DNA from 2 places in the Burkholderia ambifaria AMMD genome. Region 2 is predicted to be linked to the other one. Evidence: riboswitches for the same ligand, from Rfam matches in the RefSeq annotation. Region 2 holds a riboswitch; the other holds the start of a gene.
The links. Region 2 has a riboswitch for thiamine pyrophosphate ahead of BAMB_RS01690 (FAD-dependent oxidoreductase). Riboswitches for the same ligand answer to the same signal wherever they lie in the genome.
Positions count from the first base shown of each region.

Region 1: it holds a riboswitch for thiamine pyrophosphate, as region 2 does, so the genes downstream of both, thiC (phosphomethylpyrimidine synthase ThiC) here and BAMB_RS01690 (FAD-dependent oxidoreductase) in region 2, are expected to answer to the same signal.

Region 1 covers NC_008390.1:1,212,671-1,216,916, forward strand. Annotated here, with positions in the region: gene BAMB_RS05610 (hypothetical protein) at 1-101, opposite strand, end outside; gene BAMB_RS05615 (glycine zipper 2TM domain-containing protein) at 302-514, opposite strand; gene thiC (phosphomethylpyrimidine synthase ThiC) at 753-2,684, opposite strand; TPP riboswitch at 2,808-2,925, opposite strand; gene BAMB_RS05625 (pentapeptide MXKDX repeat protein) at 3,182-3,433, shown strand; gene BAMB_RS05630 (cytochrome b/b6 domain-containing protein) at 3,528-4,160, shown strand; gene BAMB_RS05635 (molybdopterin-dependent oxidoreductase) at 4,190-4,246, shown strand, end outside.
Region 2 covers NC_008390.1:372,521-376,766, forward strand. Annotated here, with positions in the region: gene thpR (RNA 2',3'-cyclic phosphodiesterase) at 1-303, shown strand, start outside; gene BAMB_RS01685 (ABC transporter ATP-binding protein/permease) at 365-2,134, opposite strand; TPP riboswitch at 2,405-2,528, shown strand; gene BAMB_RS01690 (FAD-dependent oxidoreductase) at 2,763-3,899, shown strand; gene thiS (sulfur carrier protein ThiS) at 3,932-4,129, shown strand; gene BAMB_RS01700 (thiazole synthase) at 4,168-4,246, shown strand, end outside.

The DNA.
Region 1 (4,246 bases), 840 kb from region 2:
GGCGCCGCTGCGTAATAGCCGGACGGATAGTAGCCGTAAGGGTAGTAACAACCGGCGAGTGTCGCGCACGCGAGCGCGGCGGCGACGAGGGTCCTGTTCATGATGTTTCTCCGGCGTAGCCGGCAATCGGCGGATGCTTAAAGCTTAGACCGCACGACCATGACGCGGTGCGCAAAACGGTAACGGATCATTTCCGCGCGTCGGCTGCGCCGGATGCGAAAACGGCGCTTCCGCAGTGCGGAAACGCCGTTGGGTCAAAACTGAAACGTGCCGCGCGTCGCACGGCACGCGTCGGGCCGGCTTACTTGCCGACCTGGTTGCCGATGAGGCCGCCGGCTGCCGCGCCGCCGAGCGTCGACAGTGCGTTGCCGCCGATCGCCGCGCCGGCTACGCCGCCGACACCCGCACCGATTGCCGTATCGCGCTGGCGCCGTGACATCGAATCGCAGGCCGACAGGCTGGCCACAGTCGCGACGAGGAGCGCGTATACCCCAAAACGCCGAATCGAGTTCATGATCGTTGTCCTTGTGGTAGTGGGCGGAAGTCGCGCGACCCCCGGGTCGCGCATGACCCCAATCTACGCGCCGTACCCCCACGCTGCTGTAAGGACTTGTTAAGCCTGGTACGGTTTCGTAATCAATTGTTTCCCACCCCTGCGCAGGCATGGGTGATGCGGGCGCAAAAAAAGCCCGCTCGAAAGCGGGCTTCCTGCAGGGCGTCACGAGGCGATCCGTGCGGATCGCCATGCGCGCTTACTGACGGTGATAGATCTCCGCACCGGTCTTCACGAACTCGACCGCCTTGACTTCCATCCCCTTCTTCAGCGCCTCGGTTTCCGACACGCCCTGCTGCGCGGCGAACTCGCGCACGTCCTGCGTGATCTTCATCGAGCAGAAGTGCGGGCCGCACATCGAGCAGAAGTGGGCGACCTTCGCCGAGTCCTTCGGCAGCGTCTCGTCGTGGAATTCGCGCGCCTTGTCCGGATCGAGGCCGATGTTGAACTGGTCTTCCCAGCGGAACTCGAAACGCGCCTTCGACAGCGCGTTGTCGCGCACCTGCGCGCCGGGGTGACCCTTGGCGAGGTCGGCCGCGTGCGCGGCAAGCTTGTACGTGATGATCCCTTCCTTCACGTCGTCCTTGTTCGGCAGTCCGAGGTGTTCCTTCGGCGTCACGTAGCACAGCATCGCGGTGCCGAACCAGCCGATCATCGCGGCGCCGATGCCCGACGTGATGTGGTCGTAGCCCGGTGCGATGTCGGTGGTCAGCGGCCCGAGCGTGTAGAACGGCGCTTCCTTGCACCAGTCGAGCTGGAGATCCATGTTCTCCTTGATCAGCTGCATCGGCACGTGGCCGGGGCCTTCGATCATCACCTGCACGTCGTGCTTCCATGCGATCTGCGTGAGCTCGCCGAGCGTCTTCAGTTCGCCGAGCTGCGCTTCGTCGTTCGCGTCGTAGATCGAGCCGGGACGCAGGCCGTCGCCGAGCGAGAAGCTCACGTCGTACGCCTTCATGATCTCGCAGATCTCTTCGAAGTGTTCGTACAGGAAGCTTTCCTTGTGATGCGCGAGGCACCACTTCGCCATGATCGAGCCGCCGCGCGACACGATGCCCGTCATCCGGTTCGCGGTGAGCGGCACGTACTGCAGCCGCACGCCCGCATGGATCGTGAAGTAGTCGACGCCTTGCTCGGCCTGCTCGATCAGCGTGTCGCGGAAGATTTCCCAGGTGAGATCCTCGGCCTTGCCGTTGACCTTTTCGAGCGCCTGGTAGATCGGCACCGTGCCGATCGGCACCGGGCTGTTGCGGATGATCCACTCGCGCGTTTCATGGATGTGCTTGCCGGTCGACAGGTCCATCACGGTGTCGCCGCCCCAGCGGATCGCCCACGTCATCTTGTCGACTTCCTCGCCGATCGACGACGTGACGGCCGAGTTGCCGATGTTCGCGTTGATCTTCACGAGGAAGTTGCGGCCGATGATCATCGGCTCGGATTCCGGGTGGTTGATGTTCGCGGGGATGATCGCGCGGCCGCGCGCGATTTCGTCGCGCACGAACTCGGGGGTGATCTCGGCGAGCGCGTTCGCGCCGAAGGCCGCGGCGCCGAACGCCTGGCCCGGGTGCTGGCGGCCCATCATCGCGGCGAGCTTCGCGCCGTTCGGGCCGCTCGACTTCAGGCTCTCGATGTACTCGGCGCGGCGCTGGTTCTCGCGGATCGCGATGTATTCCATTTCCGGCGTGATGATGCCCTGACGCGCGTAGTGCATCTGCGTGACGTTCTTGCCCGGCTGCGCGCGGCGCGGGTTGCGGTGCAGGCCCGGGAAACGCAGGTCGGCGGTGGCCGGGTCGGCCGCGCGCTCGAGGCCGTACTGGCTCGACAGGCCGTCGAGCACTTCGGTGTCGCCGCGCGCTTCGATCCAGCCCTGGCGCAGCGCGGGCAGGCCCGCGCGGATGTCGATCTTCGCGTCCGGATCCGTGTACGGGCCCGACGTGTCGTACACGTAGATCGGCGGATTCTTTTCGCCGCCGAAGCCGGTCGGCGTGTCGGCCTGCGTGATTTCACGCATCGGCACGCGGATGTCGGGCTGCGAGCCGGTTACATAAACCTTTCGCGAATTGGGCAGCGGCGCGACGGCAGCGGCATCGACGTGGGCGTCGGCGGACAGAAACTTCGGATTGGCGTTCATGCAATCTCCTGTGTGAGCGCCGGACACGCGCTATGGCGCTTGCCCGGAGCCCTTGACGTATGTGGGGCTCGAGCTAAGCAGGAGACGAGGTTTGGTGAGGCGGCGGATTTCGTCAGAAGGAAGGCGGCGAAATCGTACGCTTCCCTGCGCTGGCATTATCCAGATCAGGTTCAAAGGGTATTTCTCACCCGCAATGCCGGTTTGTTTGACCGAACGCATTGCAGGACCCCCGCGTTAGCAAGGGCACACGATACACCGGCTTCGCGGCGGTTTCAACCGGGGGCGGAACTTAGGCGAGGGTGCGACCGCGGCATCGCGGGCCGCGCGCGCGGCCGTCGCCCGGGCCGCCAGCAGGCCGCCGCGGCGAAGCGGTGCGGCATCGCGGCCATTCGACTCCTGCCGGAAACCCCGATCGAAAAAAATATTCGATCGGCTGTCATTTCCAGGCTCATGCTGCGTCTATTCGGCTCCTTAAACCCATGTACCGGAGAGATGTCATGAAAAATGGACTGCTGGCTGCCTGTGTCGCCGCTTTCGCGATGGTTGCCGTGAGCGCGCATGCGCAGAACGATGCGATGTCGAAGGACGGCACGTCGATGTCGAAGGACGCGATGGGCCACGACGCGATGGCGAAGGACGGCGCGATGAAGAAGGGCACGATGAAGAAGCATGCGATGAAGAAGGACGCGATGGGCCACGACGCAATGGGCAAGGCGACGCCGAGCGACAAGATGGCGCCGTCGAACTGACGCCGGCGGGCGCGGCAGGCGGTGCGTGCATTGCATCGCCCGCCGCGCCGTATGCGTGCGTTTGCATCATTCCCGCATCTCCGGAGGTTTCATCATGCAAACCGTTCCCGCCACAGGTCGCGACGCGGCGTCACCGCCCGCGCGCCCGATCCATCCGGTGTGGGTGCGCGTGAGCCACTGGCTCAACGCGCTCGCGGCGATCCTGATGGTGTTGTCCGGCTGGCGCATCTACGACGCGTCGCCGATCTATCCGCCGTTCACGTTTCCTCACGGCATCACGCTCGGCGGCTGGCTGGGCGGCGCGCTGCAATGGCATTTCGCGGCGATGTGGCTGCTCGTCGCCAACGGATTGTTCTACCTCGCGATGTCGATCACGACCGGGCGCTTCGCGCGCATGCTGCTGCCGGTCACGCCGGCGTCCGTTTGGCGCGACCTGCGTGCCGCACTGCGCGGACGGCTGGCGCATGACGACCTCGGCGTCTACAACGCGGTGCAGCGCACCGCGTACCTGACCGCGATCGTCGACCTCGTCGTGCTGGTGCTGTCGGGGCTCACCATCTGGAAGTCCGTGCAGTTTCCGCTGCTGCGCGAGCTGTTCGGCGGCTACGACATGGCGCGCGTCGTGCATTTCTGGGCGATGTCGCTGCTGGTCGCATTCGTCGTCGTGCACGTCGCGATGGCGTTGCGCGTGCCGCGCTCGCTGCTCGCGATGCTGCGCGGACGTTGACCCGCACCGTGCGGGCAAAGGGGATCATCATGTCGGAATCCGAAAGCACGCGCGACCGTTCGCGCTGGACGCTCGACCGCAAGTCG
Region 2 (4,246 bases):
AGCCTGCCGCGCGCGCGGCTGATCGTCGCGGAACTCGCCGCCGATCCCGCCTGTACGGCGCTGAATGCCGATTTATCCGCGCTATTGCGCGAACTGGGCGTGCCGGCCGACCGCCGGCCGTTCCGGCCGCATGTGACGCTCGCGCGGCTGCCGCGCGATGCCGACGGACAGCCCGCGCACGGCGGCGCGACCGGCCGGCCGGTCGCGGTGCGCTTCGTCGCGCTGACGCTGTTCGAAAGCCGGCTGTCGCACGACGGTGTGTCGCATGTGCCGATCGTGTCGGTGCCGATCGGGCGGGCGTAGAGGGAAGGGGGGCGAACGAGAGAAGGCCGACGCGGTGTGCGCCGGCCTTTTGTTTTTGCGCTTACGCGGCAACCTTGTCGGTGTCGGTCACGCGCTCGACGTTGATCATGCCGACGTGGAACGCGGCCAGCGACTCGCGGTGGGCGATGCTGACGATCGCGGCCTTCGGCAGCCGTTCGGCGAACAGGTGATAGAGCCGCGCTTCGTTGTCCGCGTCGAGCGCGCTCGTCGCTTCGTCGAGGAACAGGAAGTCCGGCTTGTGCAGCAGCACGCGCGCGCCGGCGAGACGCTGCTGTTCGCCGGGCGACAGCACGCGCGTCCAGTGGCCGGTCTCGTCGAGGCGACCGACGTAGTCTTCGAGGCGGCACGCGCGCAGCGCGTCGCGGCACGCGTCGTCGGTGAACGCGTCGGGCGCGGCCGGATAGGTGAGCGCGGCCTTCAGCGTGCCGATCGGCAAGTAGCTCGTCTGCGGCACGAACATCATCCGCGCGCCGACCGGCGCGTCGATCGCGCCGTCGCCGAACGGCCACAGGCCCGCAAGCGCGCGCATGAACGTGCTCTTGCCGGAACCCGACTTGCCGATCACGAGCCAGCGCGAGCCGGGTTCGATCGTCAGGCTGCCGATGTTCGCGAGCGCGGTGCCGTTCGGCAGCGCGAGCTTCAGCGACGATGTGGACAGCTTCGCGGCATCGACGTAGTGCAGGTTGATGCCGCCGTGCTCGGTTGCCGGCGACAGGCTTTCCTTCAGGTGCGACGTGCCCATCACGCGCTTGAATTCACGCAGACGGTTGACGGTTGCGCGCCATTCGACGAGGGTCGAGTAACTGTTGATGAACCACGAGAACGAATCGCTGACGGTGCCGAACGCGGACGAGATCTGCATCAGCACGCCGAACGAGAACGCGCCCGCGAAATAGCGCGGCGCGGCGACGACGAGCGGGAAGATGATCGCGATCTGCCCGTAGAAGCTCAGCACGAACGTGAGGCGCTTCGTGTACTTCATCACGCGCCACCAGTTGTCGCGAATGCGCATGAACAGGCTCTGCGCGTTGCGGGTCTCGGTTTTCTCGCCGTCGTAGAACGCGATCTGCTCGGCGTTCTCGCGCACGCGGATCAGCCCGAAGCGGAAATCGGCCTCGACGCGCTGCTGCTGGTAGTTGATCGACACGAGCGGGTGGCCGACCTTCTGGATGATCAGCGAGCCGACCACCGCGTACAACGCGGCCGCCCACACCATGTAGCCGGGGATCGTGATCGGCGTCGCGCCGAGCGAGAGCGTCAGCGCGCCGGCGAGCGACCACAGGATCGTGATGAACGACACGAGCGTGACGACCGTCGACAGCAGGTCGAGCGACAGCGCGAGTGTCGTCGTCGCGAACGACTGGAGGTCGTCGGTGATCCGCTGGTCGGGGTTGTCGGCGAGGCGGTCGCGTTCGATCCGGTAGAACGCGCGATCGCCGAGCCACTGGCCGAGAAAGCGATCGGTGAGCCACTGGCGCCAGCGGAACCCGAGCATCTGCCGCAGGTAGCGGCCATACACCGCGAGGATGATGAAGCCAAACGCGAGTGCCGAGAACTGCATCAGCAGGTTCGGGAAGTCGTGGACATCCTTCGACTGCAGCGCGTTGTAGAACTGCGCGTTCCACTTGTTCAGCTTGACGTTGATCCAGACGACGCAGAGATTGATCACGATGATCGTGACGAGCAACCCCCACGCGGTTTTCCATTCGGACGACACCCAGTAGGGCTTGATGAGGCTCCATGCGGATACCGGGCGCTCGTCCTGCGGCGCGTCTGAGGCGGAGCGGACGGGATCGATCGATTGGGTCATGTGCTTCCTGATGAGTAGCCGGCGCGCGGGCCGGGCGAAGCCGGGCGCGCGCCGCGATAAGGCATGCCGGGGCGCGGCGCCGACTGACGGCGGGCGCTCGGATGGTCGCCCGCGCGTCTTAAACGGCGCTTAAGGGCCGGCGGTGACACGGCAACCGGCCGCTCGCGCGGCCGGCCTGCGGGCATTGTGCCAGAGCGGCGCAGCGCGACGGCGAATTTGCCGCAAGGGGGACAGTTTGCGGCGCTTTCCGCTTTTATGGTCTAATGGCCGACGACGAAACAGGGGTGCTTCGAGCGCGGCCGACGGTTCATTCCGGGCGACGCGGCGAGGCTGAGAAAGACCCTTCGCACCCGATCCGGGTAATACCGGCGAGGGAAGTTTCTGATCCCGCCGGGCCGCGCTGGCCGCCATCCCACATGGTCAGCGCCCGAATCCCGCCCGGCCGGCCTTTGCTGCCGGTTTCGTCCTTTTGGGTACGCGCGTTGCGCGTTACGGAAGGAATGATGACCGCTCAATCTTCAGTCTTTTGCGCTGTTCCCGATCCGCTGTCGCGTGCGTTGGCACGGGACGGCGCGCGCGTGTCGACGTCCGTCGCACGAGCACGCGCGGTTCGCGGGGAGGGTGCGCGATGAACGTCCACGCTTCCCGGCCGGATTTCGCGGTGCTAGGCGGCGGCCTCGTCGGCCGGCTGATCGCCTGGCGGCTCGCGGGCGACGGGCATCGCGTCGCGCTGTACGAGCGCGGCGGCCCGGACGGCGAGCAATCGGCCGCGTGGATCGCGGCCGCGATGCTTGCGCCGCTCGCCGAGGCGGCGAGCGCCGAACTGCTGATCACCGAGCTCGGCGCCGCGTCGCTCGCGCGCTGGCCGCAATGGCTCGCGGAGCTGCCCGAACCGGTGTTCTTCCAGCATCACGGCACGCTCGTCGTCTGGCATCACGCGGATCGGGCGGAGGCGCCGCTGTTCGAGCGGCGCGTGCGCGCGAACGCGCCGGCCGAGCTGTTCGACGGCGGCTTCGTCACGCTGGCCGGCGCGCAGGTCGACGCGGCCGAGCCCGCGCTCGCGGGGCGCTTCGCGCGCGGCCTGCTGCTGCCGCGCGAAGGGCAGCTCGATAATCGTCAGGCGCTGCGCGCGCTGGCGGCGGGCCTCGCGCAGCGCGGCGTCGAGCTGCACTGGCACGCGACGATCGACGACGCGAACCGGCCCGACGCACATTTCACGATCGATTGCCGCGGTCTCGGCGCGAAAGCCGCGCTGCCCGCGCTGCGCGGCATCCGCGGCGAAGTCGCGCGGGTGCACGCGCCGGGCATCGGGCTCACGCGGCCCGTGCGGCTGTTGCATCCGCGCTATCCGCTGTACATCGCGCCGAAGCAGGACGACCTGTACGTGATCGGCGCAACCGAGGTGGAGGGCGAGGACATGTCGCCCGTCAGCGTGCGCTCCGCGCTCGAACTGCTGAGCGCGGCGTTCTCCGTGCACCCGGCGTTCGGCGAGGCGCGCATCCTCGAACTGAATGCGCAGTGCCGCCCGACGCTGCCCGACCACCGCCCGGCGGTGATCTGGGACGGCGCGACGACGCTCGCCGTCAACGGCCTGTACCGGCACGGCTTCATGATCGCGCCGGAAGTCGCGCATGCGGCGGTCGCGTTCGCGCAGGCCGCGCTCGGCGGCGCGTTCGCCGATGCCGATGCGTTCGCCGCATGGCGCGATGCCGCGCGCTGGCCGGCGCTCCTTCATCACCGCGACGACGTGCGCCAGCCGGCCTGATGCGCGCCGCCGACCGAATTCGATCAAGCCTCATGGACATCCAGATCAACCAACAGACCCTGACGCTGCCCGACGGCGCGACGGTGGCCGACGCACTCGCCGCGTTCGGCGCGCGTCCGCCATACGCGGTCGCGCTGAACGGCAATTTCGTCGCGCGCACGCAGCATGCGGCGCGCGCGCTCGCGACGGGCGACAAGCTCGACGTGGTGCACCCCGTCGCGGGCGGCTGAGCGCCGCCGGTTCGCCCCCGCTCTTCCAGGAAAACGACATGACGTCCCTCACTTCTGCCGACGCGCTGACGCTGTACGGCGAAACCTTCGCAAGCCGCGTGCTGCTCGGCACGTCGC